One region of the Solidesulfovibrio sp. C21 genome, then DNA from elsewhere that is predicted to be linked to it. Evidence: riboswitches for the same ligand, from Rfam matches in the RefSeq annotation. Region 1 holds a riboswitch; each other region holds the start of a gene.
The links. Region 1 has a riboswitch for cobalamin ahead of ACMZ6R_RS04710 (TonB-dependent receptor plug domain-containing protein). Riboswitches for the same ligand answer to the same signal wherever they lie in the genome.

Region 1 (5,622 bases):
ATTGACCATGACGCCGGACAGGACAAGGGAGGGCGTTGCCACGTGCCCATCCCGTAGCGACAGGGTCACGGCCACGCCAAAGGCTGCCATTGCCCCGAAAAAGGCGAGCGGTCCGGCTCCCAGGAACGCGGGCAAACCGAGCAACATGCCTCCGACCACCCCCAGGGCGGCTCCACCGGACACGCCGAGGATATAGGGATCGGCCAAGGGATTGCGCACCAGCGTTTGGAAGACCAGGCCGCTGAGGGAAAGCGCGCCGCCGGCCAGGGCCGCCAGCAGACTCCGGGGCAGCCGCAACTTCCAGACGATGGCCAGGACGGTTGGGTCGCAGGCGTCGCTTTGGGCAAGCGCCCGCAGCACTTCGTGCAGAGGGAGGGAACTTGATCCCACGACAAGGCCGGTGGTCAAGGCCGCCGCGAGCAGCCCGGCAAGGGGCAGACAGACCAGGGCCAGCCGGAAGGGCAAGCCGGCCTCGGAATATTTCACGGCTGTTTCCCGGCCGCCGGGGTAGGCGGCTGGCGCAGCAACCGGACCAGTTCTTCCAGCCCCTGGGTCAACCTGGGGCCGGGGCGGTCGAACAAGTCTGAATCCAGAAAAAAGATTCGCCCTTGGCGCACGGCGGGCACTTCAGGCCAGGCGTTCCATTGGGCCTTGGCCGCGTCAAAGGCGTCAGTGCCCATGGTCGGGATGAGGATCACCTCGGGCCGGAAAGCGACCGCCTGCTCATTGGTCAGTTGCGGATACCCCTGCATGGCGGCACACACATTCCTGCCGCCGGCCAGTTCAAGAAGTTCGTTGATGAAGGTCCCCCGACAAGCGGCGTGCATGGGGGCGAACCCGATCTGGTAGAGCACCGCCGGCCTTGGGCCGTTGTCGCGCTCCCGGGCGACGCGTTCTATGGTCTGGCGCATGTCCCCGACCAAGCTGGCCGCTCTGTCCGAGGCGTCAAGCAGACGCCCGATTTTCAAAATAGAGGCCAGCACGGCCTCAAGGCTCGCGGTATCCAGAACATGGACCGCAACCCCCAAGTCTTGCAGCCTTGAAATGGCCTCCGGCGGAGTCATGCCGGCCACGGCCAGGCAGCAGTCTGGGCGCAGGGCCACAATGCGTTCAAGATCGGGCCGGGCATACGACCCTACCCTGGGGAGACTTTTGGCCACCGCCGGAAAATCGCTGTAGGTGGAAGCCCCCACGAGCAGTTCTCCGCGATCCAGGGCGTAGACGATTTCCGTCAGGCTGGGTGCCAGGGTGACGATACGGGCGGGATACCGGGGGGAAGGCTGCGCCTCGGGAGGCTCCGCCGCTGCCTGAGGTGGAAACAGCCAAGCGACGCAGCAGGCGAGCAGGACGCCCAGGAAAAGGCGGCGACAGCTCTTCATCGGCCCGCCTCCCAGGAAATGGAGGAGGAAAGCGCCTCCATGACCGCCCTGGCCAGCATCTCCCCGAAAAGGACATGCTTGCCGCAAAAGCGCAGTGAAGGCCCCTCCCCGCAGGCCATGGCCGCGCAATCGGTGCCTGTGCCGGTAGCCACAAGCCCGCTGACTGGGCTTACGATGCCGTGCTCGGACAAGACTGCGGCTTTGGCTTCAGTCATGATCATGAGGGCCTCCAGCAAGGCGGCGTCCGTGAGCGCGGCATTGGTGGCCGCCAGGATATTGATGGTTCCCGCCGGCAATGCGCCGGCGTTTCCATCCCGGCAATCGGCCTTGTCTCCGGCCCGTCTGGCATTGGCCAGCCCGGCCGTCAATACGACGCAAACAGCCACGCCAGACTCGCTACGCCAGGCGACCCGGCAGGAGGCCATGGAGGCGGCGGTCATCATGCCCATGGCCGGACCGGGCCAGCGGCGGTCACGAGCGTAGCGGCCAAGGGTCGTCTCGGGAGGCGGATACTCGGCCGGGGTACGCGTTCCATCCTCGTGGACGCGGACAATGAACATGTGCCGCGCCCTGGCCAGCCCCCCACCAAGCGGAGACCAACCGCAAGCCCGCCAAGCGTCCGGCAGTATCAAGCGTGCATGGCGCTGCGTACGTTCCAAACCAAAGCCCGCCAGTTCCGGCGGCGCGCCAGGAAGCTCCGCCAACCGTCGGCAAGCCGGCTCAGAACTCGTAGCGCAGGCCAACGCCAATCGTCCTTCCCGGCATAGGGTAGCCGTCAACGTAGCTGTACCGTTCATCCCCGAGATTGTTAACGAAGACATATGGTTCCAATTTTGCGACGGGCTTGAAGGAAAGCCTGGCGTTCATGACGAAAAACGGGTCCTTGTTTACGACCGAGCCGTAACGGGCGCTGTTCGTGTTCCAGTCGATCACCTTCTGGGGACCTTGCCACTGTCCATTCAGATTGAGCGTGACCCAGGAGTCGAACCCGAACTGCACACCGGGAGTCAGGCTATATTCGGACAGGTTGAGCACCGTGTCCGTGCCGCGTGCATTGACCAAGGCATCGTCTTCTTCACGGCGTTCCAGGTACCAAATGGCGTTGAGAGACGGCGTGACCGTAAGCCTGTGTGATCCGACGGACCAGGAAGTGGTGTAACGTGTGAACGCCTCCAGGCCGGCCAGCCGCCAACCGGCGGAATTGACCCAGGTCTGCCAGTTGGTTTCGCCGCCAACCGTGGTCGTGGTAGTCGTGATCGCGTTGGTGTAGAACGTGTAGAAGCCGGTTCCGGAGAACTTAAGGCCTTTCCAATCGATATCGAATCCGCCTTCCCAGGTGGTGCTGGTCTCGGGAAGCAGGCTTGGGTTGCCGATGGAGTTGGTGCCGGAATTCCGGTAGAGGCCACAGAATTTATAGGCGTCCGGCGGGGTGAAGGCGGAGCCGGCGGAGGCGCGCAGGGAAAGCCAGGTGAGCGCCCGCCAGGTGATGCCGCCCCGCCAGCTCGCATGGTCCATGGTGCGCGACTGGCCGGCTACATCGGTGAAGGCATCATTGTCGAGAATGCGCAGGTCGTAATTGTCGTAGCGCAGACCGGCCAGAAAGGTGAATGCGTCGATGTCGACTTTTTCCTCACCGTAAAGGGACCAGTTCGCGTAGTTGGAATCCGGGGCGTACACGCCGTCCCCGTATCGGTGCTCGTGGATGTTCCGGTATTGCCCGCCAAGGGTGAAACGCCCCACTGAAAAGGTGGGGACGGTGACGCGTCCATCCACACCCGCTTGATTCGTTACGAAGGCGCTTTTTTGGTAATAGGGCGTATCGGTATCAGCGTAGTCGTGCTGGTTGACCCAGGTTGCCACTCGCCACTCCACATCATGCAACGGGGTGGCTCCGTTGTAGATGGCGGCGAAGTTCTTCATGGCGTCCTGGATTCTGGCCGTGGGGGTGGGCGCATAGGTGGGGCCGGGATCGCCCACGTCCCAGGCGTTGAAATAATTCCCGAAGATGTGGAAGGTGTGATTTTCCACCGGGGTCAGGGTCGCGGTTCCCGACGCGGCACCGTCATGGTAATCGGTATTGCGGTACTGCCAGCCGCCGCCGGCGTCGTACTGTTCCACGGTGGTCACCCGGCCGGCCAGGGAAAAGCCCAGTCTGCCGTCCGGGCTTCCGCCCTGCAAAGAAGCTCTGGGCTGAAACCGATTGAAGTTGCCGTATTCCGCTTCGGCGGAACCGGAGGGGGGGCCGTTGCCCCGCTTGGTGATGATGTTGATGACGCCGCCCATGGCCGAAGCCCCGTACAGGACCGATCCGGGACCGCGCATGATCTCCACGCGTTCCACGTTATCCAGGGGAATCAGCGCAAGATTGCCCGAGCCGAAGGGGTTGCCGTCCACCAGCACCAGGGTCTTGGCATCCATGTTCGCCCCTGGCGAAACATAGGTGTCGAACCCTCGCAGGCGAAAACTCGTGTAAGCGCCTGGGTACTGAATGGTTGTGCCCGGCGATTTCTGGGCGATCAGTTCGCCCAAGGTGTCCACGCCAAGCTGGTTGATTGTATCCCGGCTGAGCATCTCGACATGGACGGGGACCTCGCTGGCCGGAGCCGGGGTAGCCGTGGCCGTGACGAGCATTTCGGGAAGGTCGAACGTTTCTTCCTGGTTCTCAGCCGCCAGGGCCAGACAGGGCAAGACCATGACAACAGCCAGCGCAGCCAGTGCGCAACGCATAAAAAAACCTCCTGCTTCGTGAAAGAAGAGGAGGGCTCGAGGAAACACAGACACGACATCCCACCAATCAGATGAGATGTTGCCCATGGGTCGGCTCTGCCTCGAAGCCCGCCATGACTTCTCGCAGGCTGGTCTCCCGGCTCAAGGATCGTCCTACTCACCGCGCCTTCCCATCCGCGCCTTTTGCGCGGACAGTGGCTGAGTGCGGTTTTCGTCCCCTTTCACGGTTGCGGGCCAGCGCCGGTTTTTCACCGGACTTCCCATTTAGCCGCATCGCGGATGCGGACCTGCGAGTTCAATAATGCAGAGTAGTTGCCCGGCTCATACAGATATTGTCAAGCCGGATTCCCTCTTGCGCCCTCTCCCGAGGGGACGGGCACCAGCGCTGCCAAGAGTATAGGAGCGTGTAACCTTCGTAGCCAATCAGGAACACACTACCGAGGGTCTATCGATCACGATACGCACGCGCCAAATCCACAAAGGCCCTCAGGTAATCGATGTCGACGTCTGCCTCGCGAATACCGAGGAATATTTTCTTGTCTATGCCTTGCGCTCCCAAGCGCACCGGGAACACGGCAAATTTGCCGGCATTCTCTTCGACCAGCCAACGCGGCAAGGCGGCCACGCCCCGGCCGCTGGCCACCATTTGGAGCATGATCTCAGTGGTTTCAATCCGCTTGTGCTGTTTGGGGATGATGCCGGCAGGCGTGAGGAATCGGGAATAAATATCGAGCCGATCAATGTGGACCGGGTAGGTGATCAAGATTTCCACTGCAAGCTGTTCCGGCTCAATATGGCTCGCTGCGCGCAAGGGGTGGTTCGGCCCGACGACCAGCACCTGCTCATAGTCGAACACCGGCTCGAAATATAAGCCCGTTCCCGCCGCAGCATCGGTCCCAATCCCAGCCATTCAAAAAAGGCTGTAGTGATAACGCGGATGGCCCGGCAGCCGAAGTACCGGCCTTCGTCGCTCAGGCCCCTCGGCTGAGTCACCGCCATGAAGCCGGCTGGCCTCTCTGATCTGCCTGATGGCGCGTTCGCAACGGCGCTGCTCCAACCCGGAGTCGCGAACGATGGTCTTCATATCGATGTCGATAAACCCATTGGCCAGGGTGGGCAGGCCAAGGCACAGGGACGCTAAGTCGAGGTGGGAGAGTAGCGTCTCCAAAACCACGAGACAGGCCTCGCGGCGTTCGCTCCGGATTTTGCGGTTGCCCTTGGTCAGCAGGGGGGGACATTTTTTGGGATGATCATACCAGACCTTGGTTCGCTCGGCGGCCAGGGAGAGGATACGCGGAAGCCCGCCCTTGCCCTTGCGGATGGGAACAGCCGGCGTTAATTTAGGCAGGTCCGGATCGTGACCACACCGGTTGCCTCTCCCCTCGTGAACAATGAAAGGAGACCTGAAATGGGTATCGACATTGCCTGTAGACAATGCCGCCCCCTAGAGGTTTTTGAGGGAATATTTTTGTTCCGGGACTATTCCGGGACTGAGAGGTGTTTGGGACGGGTGAAG
Region 2 (5,622 bases), on a different contig from region 1:
CCGCAGCCGTATTTTTTAAGGGCGCAACACGTAGGAACTCCGCCATGCCCCGATTTCGGTCCGCCGCTCTTGTTCTTGTCGCCGCCTGCCTTCTCGCCGCCACCGCCTCGGCCGCAACCTCCGTTTCCATGTACGGCGATTTCCGCGTGCAGGGCACGTTCTTCAGCAACCAGAACTACACCGGCTGGAACGCCGACGGCACCCAGACCGCGGACACCCTGAATTTCTGGCAGCGCATGCGCCTGCATGTCGATCTTGCCGCCAACGAAAATCTGGCCTTTCGCCTGGGGCTTCGCGTCAACAACCAGACCTGGGGCCACGGCACCCTGACGGCGGCCAATCCGACGACCGCCATCGAGTCCTACCAGTGCTACCTCCAGTTCACCCTGCCTGATACGGCCATCAAGGTGACGGCCGGCTACCAGCCCCTGTCCCTGCCCCATACCTCGGTCTTCTACGACTCCGTGGTCCTGGGCACGGACTCGGGCAACAGCGACGCGGCCGCCCTGGTCGTCAGCGCCCCGCTGCTCGAGGACCGGCTCGGCGTCACGGCCGGCTACGCCCGGCTGGTGGACACCAACCGGACCTACGACACCACCACCACGCAAGTCGGCGACGAGCTGGATCTCACCTTCATCACGCTGCCGGTGTCGATTTCGGGCACGCACGTCACGCCCTGGGGCGCGGTGGCCATCCTCGGCCGCGCCGCCGACCTGCCGGACTCCATGAGCAACTCCCTGCGCGCCGCCGGGTCCTTCGTGACCCCGACGGGCTTTGCCGACAACCAGAGCGCCGCCTTCTGGACCGGCTTCACCCTGACCGCCGAGCTGCCGATGCCGCTCAAGCTCTATGCCGACGCGGTCTACGGCGACGCCTTCGCCGCCGACCGGGAACGCTGCCGCCGGCGCGGCTGGTTCGCGGACGCGGCCCTGGAATACACCGGCTTCGCCATGGTCGCGCCCCAGCTCCTCGGCTGGTACGGCAGCGGCGAGGATTCCGGGCTGTCCAACGGCTCGGAACGGCTGCCCGCCATCAACACGGAATGGGGGCCCGCCGGCTCGTTTCTGTTCAACGCCGACCAATATCTGACCCAGGCGGCCATGAACACCACGCCCCAGGGCAGCATGGGATTGGTGCTTAATTTCAGCAAAATCAGCATCGTGCCGCGCCTGACCTCCCTGGTCGCCTTTTCCTATGCCACGGGCACCAGCTCGCCGGCGGGCCTGCGCAAGGCCGTGGCCGTCACGGGGGGCCCCGGTTCCTATGTCACCATGGGGCAGGACCTGGCCCAGGGCGAAAACCTCTACTCCGTGGCCTGCGAGCATGTGTACGCCCTGACCGACGCCGTGAACCTGATCGGCGAGCTGGGCTGGGCCCATCCCGAAGGGCTCCACTCGAGCATCTGGGGACATCGCATGGTGAATCAGGCCGGCGACGCCTGGCAGGCGGCGCTTGGCATCATCTATACCTTTTAACGCCTGGCGCGGTCGGTCGTTTCACGATGCGCCGCAACGGCCGGATGCTGTGCCGGCCCAAGGAGTGCCCGCATGAGATACCGGATGTCGCCTCTGCTGGTCCTCGCCGTAATACTCGGCGGCCTGTCCGGCGCCGTGGCCCTGGCGGCGTGTCCGATCAGCGCGCCGCAGCTCACCACCAACCCCGATTTCGACGTCATCGTCACCCGCCGGACGCCGCTTTTGTCGTTTAAAAACGCCACGGGCGGCCAGGGCAAGCGCGTCTACGAAATCCAGCTCGCCCGGGACAAGGCCTTTGCCGAAGACCGCCTCGACTACACGCTGCCGGAAAACCCCGAAGGCGTCAGCGCCCTGGCCATTCCCGACCAAAAGCCCCTGGCGGATGGGACCCGCTGGTACTGGCGCGTGCGGGCCACGGACGAGGCGGGCGCGCACGGGCCGTGGGCCGTCAGCCGCTTTTCAGTGGATACGGCCAGCGACAAGGCGTTCATGAACCTGACCCGGGCCGTGCCCGTAAGCGTGAAGGTCTCAAGCGGCTCGGACCCCAAGAATCTCCTCGACTATACCGACCAGGGCCTCTCCACCCAGTGGCGGGCCGCGCCTCCGGGTCCGGACACGGCCTGGGTGGAACTGGATCTGGGGCGGGAGCGCAGCATAAGCCGCATCTGGATGCTGGCCGATTCCGGCAACCGGGACGGCTGGCCGGTGGCCTTCCGCTGGCTGGCCAGCCCCGACGGCGTCACCTGGAAGGAGGCCGTCAAGGTCACCGACGGCGACACCTACCGCTTCATTCTCGATTTTGCCGGGGTCTCGGCCCGGTTCTGGCGGCTGGAGATCAGCGGCTGGACCGGCTATGCCCCGGGCATAAACGAACTGCTGCTGTATTCCCCGGGTCTTCCCCCGGTGCCGAGCCCGCCGGCCGGGCCGTATGTCCTTGTCATCGGCAACCAGCACAACGGCGCGGCGTTTACGGAGCTGGCCGCGCGCGTCCATGAGATGGTCCCGGAGCTCTCGACCGTGACCGTGCCGTATTACGAGGCGAGCATGGCCATGTACGAGGCGCTTGCGAAAAAGCCCGTGGCCATCCTGCTCAGCGGCAACAATGCCGATTACAACGACCTGCCCATGTTCGAATACAACGGCGAATTCGAGATCATTCGCGCCGCGCCGGTCCCCATCCTCGGCATCTGCGCCGGACACCAGATGCTTTCCTTCGCCTCCGGCTACACGCGCGTGCGCTCCATGGGCCGCTCCGATATCTCCGCCATGGAAAAGCCGGCCCGGTACGCGGAGATTCGCACGCTCGTCGACGATCCGCTTTTTAGGGGCCTGCCCCAGCCCTTCACCGCGCCGGAAGTGCATGGCTGGGCCGTGTACGACCCGCCGCAGGGATTTACCGTCGTGGCCAAGTCCACGTATATTCAGGCCGTGCGCAGCCAGGACGGACGCCTGCACGGAACGCAGTTCCATCCGGAAATCAAGGTTTCCTACAACCAGGCGGAAAATGTGCTGCGGCGCTTCCTGCGGGACGCCCTGGCGCAATCAACGCCACGATAAAAGAGATGCATTCCCTTGCCCTCTGTGACGCTCCCCACACCGTGAAACGTTTTGGGGAGGGGAGAGCGCGAGAGGGGGACCCTTTTTTCAAAAAGGGTCCCCCTCTCGCATCCTCTTTCACTCTCCTCCGCCTTCTCCCTCCCCCACCACGTTGACAAGGGGCTGGAATTGGGCCAGTGACGGGTCGATTTGTGGTAAAGGACCTTTCGAGAAACGGAAGACGGTGCGAATCCGTCGCAGACGCGCTGCTGTGATCGGGGTTTGGCGGCGGTTATCCACTAGGTCGGGCGTAAGCCGGCCTGGGAAGGATGCCGCCAGATGCTGACGGTCCCCTCCGGGACCGCCCCGTAAGCCAGAAGACGCCTCGAATCGGTCGGTATCCAGGCCTCGCGACATGGGCCGGAGTGACCGTATATGCCGGACGCGCCCGCGTTTCCGGACCGTCACCCGTGCCCCGTTCCCCGCATCCGCCGGGGGCGGGTTTTTTTTGTTGCGTGCCGTTTGGGGCCCTGCCGGCCGACGTCAACCGCCCGCGAACCACGCGGGCCAACAAGGAGCACGTTGCATGGTGACGCATTCGCTGGGATTTCCCCGCATGGGGCGCAACCGGGAACTCAAGGCCGCCCTCGAAGCATACTGGGCCGGCAGGATCGACGCCGCCGCCCTTGAGGCGCAGGCCGCCGCCTTGCGGCTCTCGCACTGGAAGCTTGCGGGCGAGGCCGGCCTCGATTTGGTGCCGGTCGGCGACTTCTCCCTCTACGACCACATGCTCGACATGGCCTGCCTGCTTGGTGCGGTGCCGGAGCGCTTCGGCCATGCCGGCGGGGAGGCGCCCCTCGACACCTTTTTCGCCATGGCCCGGGGCGTCCAGGACAAAACGCGCGACGTGGCGGCCATGGAGATGACCAAGTGGTTCGACACCAACTACCACTACATCGTGCCGGAGTTCACGCCGGGACAGCGCCTTGCCGTGGTGGGGTCGAAGATCTTCGACGAGGCGCGCCAGGCCGCCACAGCCGGATTCACGGCCAAGGCCGTGCTGCCCGGGCCGTTCACCTTCCTTACGCTCGGCAAGAGCGTTTCTCCCGACTTCGACCGCTTTTCGCTGCTCCCGGACCTGCTCGAGGCCTACCGGGACATCCTCGGCCGTCTGGGCGCGCTGTGCCCCTGGATCGAACTCGACGAGCCCATCCTGGCCCAGGACCTGCCCGAAGCCCTGGCCGGCCCGTTCCGTGAGGCCTACCGTGATCTCGCCAAGGCCGCCGGTCCGGCGAAGGTGATGCTCGCCACCTATTTCGGCGGCATCGCCCACAACCTGTCCTGGGTGGAGGGGCTGCCCCTTGGCGCGCTCCATATCGACTGCGTGCGCGACCCCACACAGATCGCCTTGGTGGCCAAGGCGCTGTCCCCGGAAACCGCCTTGTCGCTGGGGCTCGTGGACGGGCGCAACATCTGGCGCGTGGACGCGGCCGCCGCCCTGGCCCGCATCGAACTCGCGGCGGACCACGTCGGGGCGGCGCGCCTCATGCTCGCGCCGTCGTGTTCGCTGCTGCATTGCCCGGTGGACCTCGAGGCGGAAACCGCCCTCGACCCGACCATCCGCAATTGGATGGCCTTTGCCGTACAGAAATGCCGCGAGGTGCGCCTGCTGGCCGATGCCGCCGCGCCCGGCGGGCCTGAGCGTCCGGAGGTGGCCGCCGCCCTGGCCGACAACCGGGCCGCCTGGGAGAGCCGGCGGGAAAGCGGGGTCGCGACCGATGCGGTTGTGCGCCATCGGGTGGATGCCGTGACCGTGGACATGTTCCACCGGCCGGCCCCCTATAAGGAACGCGCCAAGACCCAGACGGCCGCCCTCTCCCTGCCGCCCATCCCCACCACCACCATCGGCTCCTTTCCCCAGACGCCGGCGATCCGGCAGGCCCGGCGGCGCGCCAAGACCGGCGAGATGGACGCCGCCGCCTACGAAGCCTTCCTCAAGGAGACCATCGCCGACGTGGTGGCCCGGCAGGAGACGCTCGGCCTCGACGTGCTGGTGCACGGCGAACCCGAACGAAACGACATGGTGGAGTATTTCGGCGAGCGGCTCGCCGGCTTCTGCTTCACGAAAAACGGCTGGGTGCAAAGCTACGGCGCGCGCTGCGTCAAGCCGCCGGTCATCTACGGCGACGTGTCGCGCCCCGGCCCCATGACCGTGGACTGGTCGACCTATGCCGCGTCCCTGACCAAGAAGCCCATGAAGGGCATGCTCACCGGCCCGGCGACCATCCTGTGCTGGAGCTTCGTGCGCGACGACCAGCCCCGCGAGACCACGCGCCGGCAGATCGCCCTGGCCATGCGCGACGAGGTGGCGGACCTGGAGCGCGCCGGGTTGCGCGTCATCCAGATCGACGAGCCGGCCCTGCGCGAGGGGCTGCCGCTGCGGCGCAAGGACTGGGAGATGGCCCTGGCCCTGGCCGTGGACGATTTCCGGCTGACCGCCGCCGTGGCCAAACCGGAAACGCAGATCCACACCCACATGTGCTACGCGGAATTCAATGACATCGTGCCGTCCATCGCGGCCATGGACGCCGACGTCATCAGCATTGAGGCC
Region 3 (5,622 bases), on a different contig from region 1:
GGCCGGATCAGCGCTGTTGGCGATGCCGGTGATGCGGTCATAGGCCGCGGCCGGGGCCTTGATGTCGCAGCCCACCCAGTCGCAGGAGGGCAGCACGTCGGCCAGGGCCTCGGGGAACATGCCGGCCGTGTGCAGGCCGATCTTGAAGCCGAGGTCGCGTACGGCCGCCATGGCCGCGCCGAGTGCCTTTTGCCGGGTGGGTTCGCCGCCGGAAAAAACCACCGCGTCGAGAAGCCCCTGCCGGCTTTCCAGCCAGGACAGGGCACCGGCGAAATCCTCGTCGGCCTCGCCGCCGGCTTCACGCAGGGCCGCGTTGTGGCAGTAGGGGCAGCGCCAGGGGCAGCCCCGGCAGAAAAGCACCGCCGCCAACTCGCCGGGATAGTCCAGGGTGGAAAGCGGCATGCGGCCGCCGAGGCGCAATTCTTCTTCATTTCTTATCTGTTGCATTCGTACTTCTGCAAGGGGACGCAAGCCATCAACGGAACCCCTCGCGGAATTCCGGCCAGCTCCCACCCCCTTGAAAGTTTTTGAAGGGGGTCCAGGGGGAAACTTTTTTCAAAAAGTTTCCCCCTGGCCGCCGGAGGCGTCTCCCCCGCTTATTGGGGCTCGGCGAAGCAGATACGTTCTTCGTATTCGCCCTGTTTGCCGATATTGAAGGCCGATTTGGGCCGGTAGTAGCCCATGACCCGGGTCCAGATCTCGCAGGCGCGGGTTTCGCCGGCCGCGGCGCAGCGCGGGCAGGTCTCGTGCTCGCCGGCCAGGTAGCCGTGGACGTCGCAGATGGAGAACGTGGGCGTTATGGTGATGTAGGGCAGGGCGAAACGGGAAAGCGCCCGGCGCACGAGGTTCTTGCAGGCCTCGGCGCTGGAGATGCGTTCGCCCATGTAGAGGTGGAGCACCGTGCCGCCGGTGTATTTGCGCTGGAGCTCCTCCTGGCGCGCGAGCGCCTCGAAGGGGTCGTTGGTAAAACCGACCGGCAGCTGGGACGAATTGGTGTAGTAGGGCTTCCCCTGCGTGCCGGCCTGCAGGATGCCGGGGAAGCGTTTGCGGTCTTCCTTGGCGAACCGGTAGGTGGTGCCTTCGGCCGGTGTGGCTTCCAGGTTGTAGAGATGGCCGGTCTGCTCCTGGAATTCGGTCATGCGCTCGCGCACGTGGTCGAGCAGACGCACGGCCAGGGCGTGGCCGGCCGGGGTGGTGATGTTTTCGGCGTCGGACGTGAAGTTGCGGATCATTTCATTGATGCCGTTGACGCCGATGGTGGAGAAGTGGTTGCGAAGCGACCCGAGGTAGCGCTTGGTGTAGGGGAAAAGCCCGGCGTCCATGCGCCGCGTGATCTCCTTGCGCTTGATCTCCAGGCTGGTGCGGGCGATGTCGAGCAGGCCGTCCAGGCGGGCCAGAAGTCCCGCCTCGTCGCCGCTATGGCTGTAGCCGAGCCGGGCGCAGTTGATGGTGACCACGCCCACGGACCCGGTCTGCTCGGCGCTACCGAAAAGGCCGTTGCCGCGCTTTAAAAGCTCGCGCAGGTCGAGCTGGAGCCGGCAGCACATGGAGCGCACCATGTTGGGCTCGAGGTCGGAATTCACGAAATTCTGGAAGTAGGGCAGGCCGTACTTGGCCGTCATCTCGAAGAGAATGTCGACGTTGGGCGACTCCCAGGGAAAATCCTTGGTGATATTGTAGGTGGGGATGGGAAAGGTGAAGACCCGTCCCTTGGCGTCGCCGGCGGTCATGACGTCGATGTAGGCCCGGTTGATCATGTCCATTTCGGCCTGGAGCTCGCCGTAGGTGAACTCCAGCTCCTCGCCGCCGATGCGCGGATGCTGGCCGGCCAGGTCGTCCGGGCAGTTCCAGTCGAAGGTCAGGTTGGTGAAGGGGGTCTGGGTGCCCCAGCGCGACGGCACGTTCAGGTTGTAGATCAGCTCCTGGATGGACTGGCGCACCTCGGCGTAATCGAGCCTGTCCTTGCGCACGAACGGGGCCATGTAGGTGTCGAAGGAGGAAAAGGCCTGGGCCCCGGCCCATTCGTTTTGCAGCGTACCGAGAAAATTGACGATCTGGCCGACGGCGCTGGAAAGATGGCGCGGCGGGTCGGCTTCCACCTTGTCCGGCACGCCGTTTAAGCCTTCTTCCAGCAGCGTGCGCAGCGACCAGCCGGCGCAATAGCCGGCCAGCATGTCCAGGTCATGGATGTGGAGGTCGCCTTCGCGGTGAGCGGCGCCCACTTCCGGCGGATAGACGTGGTTGAGCCAATAGTTGGCCACCACCTTGCCAGAGACGTTCAAAATGAGCCCGCCGAGGGAATAGCCCTGGTTGGCGTTGGCGGCCACGCGCCAGTCCTGGCGGTCGAGGTATTCGTTGATGGAGGCGGCCACGTCCACCACGGTCTTTTTGTCGTGGCGCAGCTTAGCCCGTTGTTCGCGGTAGACCGAGTAGGCGCGCATGGTGCGGAAGTGGTTGGCCGAAATCAGGGCCTGCTCCACCACGTCCTGGATGCGTTCGATGTCCGGGATCTGGCCGGTGAAGCGGTGGGACAGCACTTTGACGGCCTGGGCCGTGAGCAGCCGGGCCTCGGCGTCCTCGAACTCGCCCGTGACCGCGCCGGCCCGGCGGATGGCGGAGAAAATCTTCTCGCCGTCAAAAGGAACGACCTTGCCATCGCGCTTTTTGATGCGCATGGGCACGGCCACGGCGACACGTTCCGGCGCAGCGGACGCTACGGATTCCGGCAAGGTGTCGAAAGATAGATCGGAACTGGTCATCGGTTCCAGCATGGCATTCCCTGCGATATCGCGTTCCCACTACGCGATATCGAGACGGAACCGAGGAGAGACGCGCGGCCGCGACGCCACCCCATGCGCCGCGAGGCCGGTCGCCCTCCCTCGAGGCTCCCTGGCGGTTCGTCCGCGAACAGGCTTCGCGGACGGGCGCTGGCAGGTCTTCGGACTTGCGAACGTGACGGCCGGCAGACCGGGTGCCTACTGTCCGCCGCTTCCCAGGCCGGGGAGCCCAGTGCTTGGTGGCGGAGGTCGTTTTCGCTTACCGCTGCGGGGCAGTCCCGGAGTCTCACCGGGTTCTCTTTTGCAGCCCGTCCCGGGGAGGACGGACGCCAGCGCAGCCATGGTATAGGGGGGAGCGGCCGGGAGAGTCAATCGGCCTCAGAGGGGCGGGGGCGGCCGCTATCGGGCTTCGGTCGGCCGCCCCCGGCGCTTCCGGGCGATTTGAAAAAAAAATCCGTCGTCGGCGCGGCGTCACTCAGTGATCGTGGGTGTGGGGCACGTGCTCGTGGTCCGGGTGGACATGGTCGTGAGGGCCGTGCTCGCCGGTATGCTGGTGTTCGTGCGCGCCTTCCCCCGCGCCGTGCTCGTGGGGGTGCTTGTGCTCGTGTTCATGTTCATGGGTATGGACATGGACATGCTTGTGGGTGTGCTTGCCGATGCCGGGATGCTCGTGTTCATGCTCGTGTTCGTGGGTGTGCTCATGAGTATGGTCATGGTGGTGTTCGTGGTCGCCTTGCATGATGGCTGCCTCCTTTTGTTATTCCATGAACCATTTCGCCGTCCCCGCCTAGACGGCATGTTTTTTTCCTCCCTCGCACAAGGCGTTCCCATTCTCCGGGGGCGACGTTCTCCCCGGATAAGAAAACCGGATGCGTACGCTTTTCAAGGAGGCAAATGCCCGGGGAAGCCACGGGCCGCGACCTTTCCGCCCCTGCGTATGCACCGTCCCGCCGGCGCGGGCCGGATCACCCCTCCCGGCCGTCCCAGCGGTGGAAGAGGTCGTGGGGGATGGCGAACTGGTCCAGGATCTTGCCCACGGTCTGGTCCACGATGTCCATGATGGTGCGGGGGCCGTGGTAGAACGAGGGGGCCGGGGGCAGGATGACGCCACCCATTTCGGTCACGGCCGTCATGTGGCGCAGGTGCCCCAGGTGCAGCGGCGTCTCGCGCGGCACGAGCACCAGCTTGCGCCGCTCCTTGAGCGTCACGTCGGCGGCCCGGGCCAGGAGGTTGTCGCCAAGGGACAGGGCGATCTGGGCCAGGGTCTTCATGGAACACGGGACCACCACCATGCCGTGCACGGGAAACGAACCGCTCGAGACCGCCGCGGCCAGATTGTCGTGGGCATGGACCACATCGGCCAGGGCCGCGACAGCCGCAACCGTGAAGTCGGTCTCGTAGGCCAAGGTCGTGGCCGCGCCCCGGCTCAAAATGAGATGCGTTTCCACCTCGGCCACGCCGCGCAGGACCTCGAGCAGCCGGATGCCGTAGAGCACGCCGCTTGCGCCCGTTATGCCGACCAGGAGCCGTTTCATGATTTTTCCTTCGGTTGTGTGGACAGTTATCCGAGCCGGACCGCTCCAGGCGCCCTCCTCCCGGCCCGCCGGTCTTCCGATGTTTTCGGCACCGCATATTGACATCCGAAACGGTGCGGGTAAACCTGCGAGAGTTTTCAAAATAAAGAAGTTGGAGAGTCGCGGGCACAGGGCATACCGCGTGCCCTGATCCGTTTTTCGGCCGGTGCTTCTCCCCGCATGGCGGATTCGCGTCTTGCCACAGTCCCCGCAGTACGGAGTCTCTATGAAAAACCGCAATGTTTATTTCGCACTGGTGCTGGCAACCCTCCTGCTCGCCTTCGGCGTCTGGATCCTGGCCTTTTTCCGGTCCACCCTCGTGACCAAGCGGACCGAAACGCCGCGAGAGGTCCCGCGCCAAAACGCCAAGGCGCCGGCCATGCCACAACTTTTCAATCCGCCGCGCCCCGAGGACGCCCCGGAAAGCATCCGCGCGGAAGTCATGCTCGGCTACAGGATCATGACCGAAACGAAAAAGTACGCCGGCAAATACATCAACAACGACCTGTCCTGCACCAGCTGCCACTTCGACGGCGGCCGCAGCCTCGACACCATTTCCCTGGTCGGGGTCGGGGCGCGCTACCCGCTCTTCCGCGGTCGCCGCGACTACACCGCCGACCTGACGCTGCGCACCCAGGGCTGTTTCGAACGCAGCATGAACGGCACCGCCCCGGCCTACGACAGCCAGATCATGCAGTCCCTGCTCGTCTACATGCAGTGGATATCCAAGGGCATCCCCATCTATTCCGAGCAGCCCTGGACCCTGCCCCACGACCTGGGCAATTCCCATAAGCCCGATGTGGCCAACGGCGCCAAGGTCTACCAGGACGTCTGCGCCAGATGCCACGGCGAGGCCGGCCAGGGCACGGCCATCGCCCCGCCGCTCTGGGGCGACGGCTCCTACAATGACGGGGCCGGCATGCACCGCATCCGCACCTTTTCCGTCTTCGCCTGGCGCTACATGCCCAAAAGCTCCCCGTCCCTGACCCAGGAGCAGGCCCTGGACCTGGCCGGTTTCGTGCATGAAAAGCCGCGCCCGAAATTCGTGGCCACCCACCCCGACAAGGTCGTGCAGGTCATCCCCCTGTCCGAGGTGAAATAAGCCATGATCTTTCCCATCCTGCACATCCCCAGTCTTGGCGACGGCATGACCATCGCCCTCGATGCCGTGCTGCACGTGCTCATAAGCCACGGCCTGGCCATCGGCCTCGTCACCATGCTGGTGCTGTTCCAGACCCTGACGTATCTGGGCAAAGGGGCGTTTTGGGCGC

Region 2: it holds a riboswitch for cobalamin, as region 1 does, so the genes downstream of both, metE (5-methyltetrahydropteroyltriglutamate--homocysteine S-methyltransferase) here and ACMZ6R_RS04710 (TonB-dependent receptor plug domain-containing protein) in region 1, are expected to answer to the same signal.
Region 3: it holds a riboswitch for cobalamin, as region 1 does, so the genes downstream of both, ACMZ6R_RS17025 (ribonucleoside triphosphate reductase) here and ACMZ6R_RS04710 (TonB-dependent receptor plug domain-containing protein) in region 1, are expected to answer to the same signal.

Annotation. Positions count from the first base shown of each region.
Region 1 covers NZ_JBLODY010000008.1:81,072-86,693, forward strand. The annotation lists gene ACMZ6R_RS04695 (FecCD family ABC transporter permease) at 1-486, opposite strand, end outside; gene ACMZ6R_RS04700 (ABC transporter substrate-binding protein) at 483-1,379, opposite strand; gene ACMZ6R_RS04705 (adenosylcobinamide amidohydrolase) at 1,376-2,200, opposite strand; gene ACMZ6R_RS04710 (TonB-dependent receptor plug domain-containing protein) at 2,100-4,106, opposite strand; cobalamin riboswitch at 4,215-4,412, opposite strand; gene ACMZ6R_RS04715 (LysR substrate-binding domain-containing protein) at 4,552-5,016, opposite strand; gene ACMZ6R_RS04720 (hypothetical protein) at 5,017-5,541, opposite strand.
Region 2 covers NZ_JBLODY010000070.1:445-6,066, reverse strand. The annotation lists gene ACMZ6R_RS16525 (outer membrane homotrimeric porin) at 45-1,475, shown strand; gene ACMZ6R_RS16520 (glutamine amidotransferase-related protein) at 1,548-3,032, shown strand; cobalamin riboswitch at 3,208-3,414, shown strand; gene metE (5-methyltetrahydropteroyltriglutamate--homocysteine S-methyltransferase) at 3,598-5,622, shown strand, end outside.
Region 3 covers NZ_JBLODY010000075.1:13,106-18,727, reverse strand. The annotation lists gene ACMZ6R_RS17030 (anaerobic ribonucleoside-triphosphate reductase activating protein) at 1-447, opposite strand, end outside; gene ACMZ6R_RS17025 (ribonucleoside triphosphate reductase) at 597-2,771, opposite strand; cobalamin riboswitch at 2,912-3,126, opposite strand; gene ACMZ6R_RS17020 (hypothetical protein) at 3,253-3,516, opposite strand; gene ACMZ6R_RS17015 (UbiX family flavin prenyltransferase) at 3,743-4,312, opposite strand; gene ACMZ6R_RS17010 (c-type cytochrome) at 4,578-5,453, shown strand; gene ACMZ6R_RS17005 (c-type cytochrome) at 5,457-5,622, shown strand, end outside.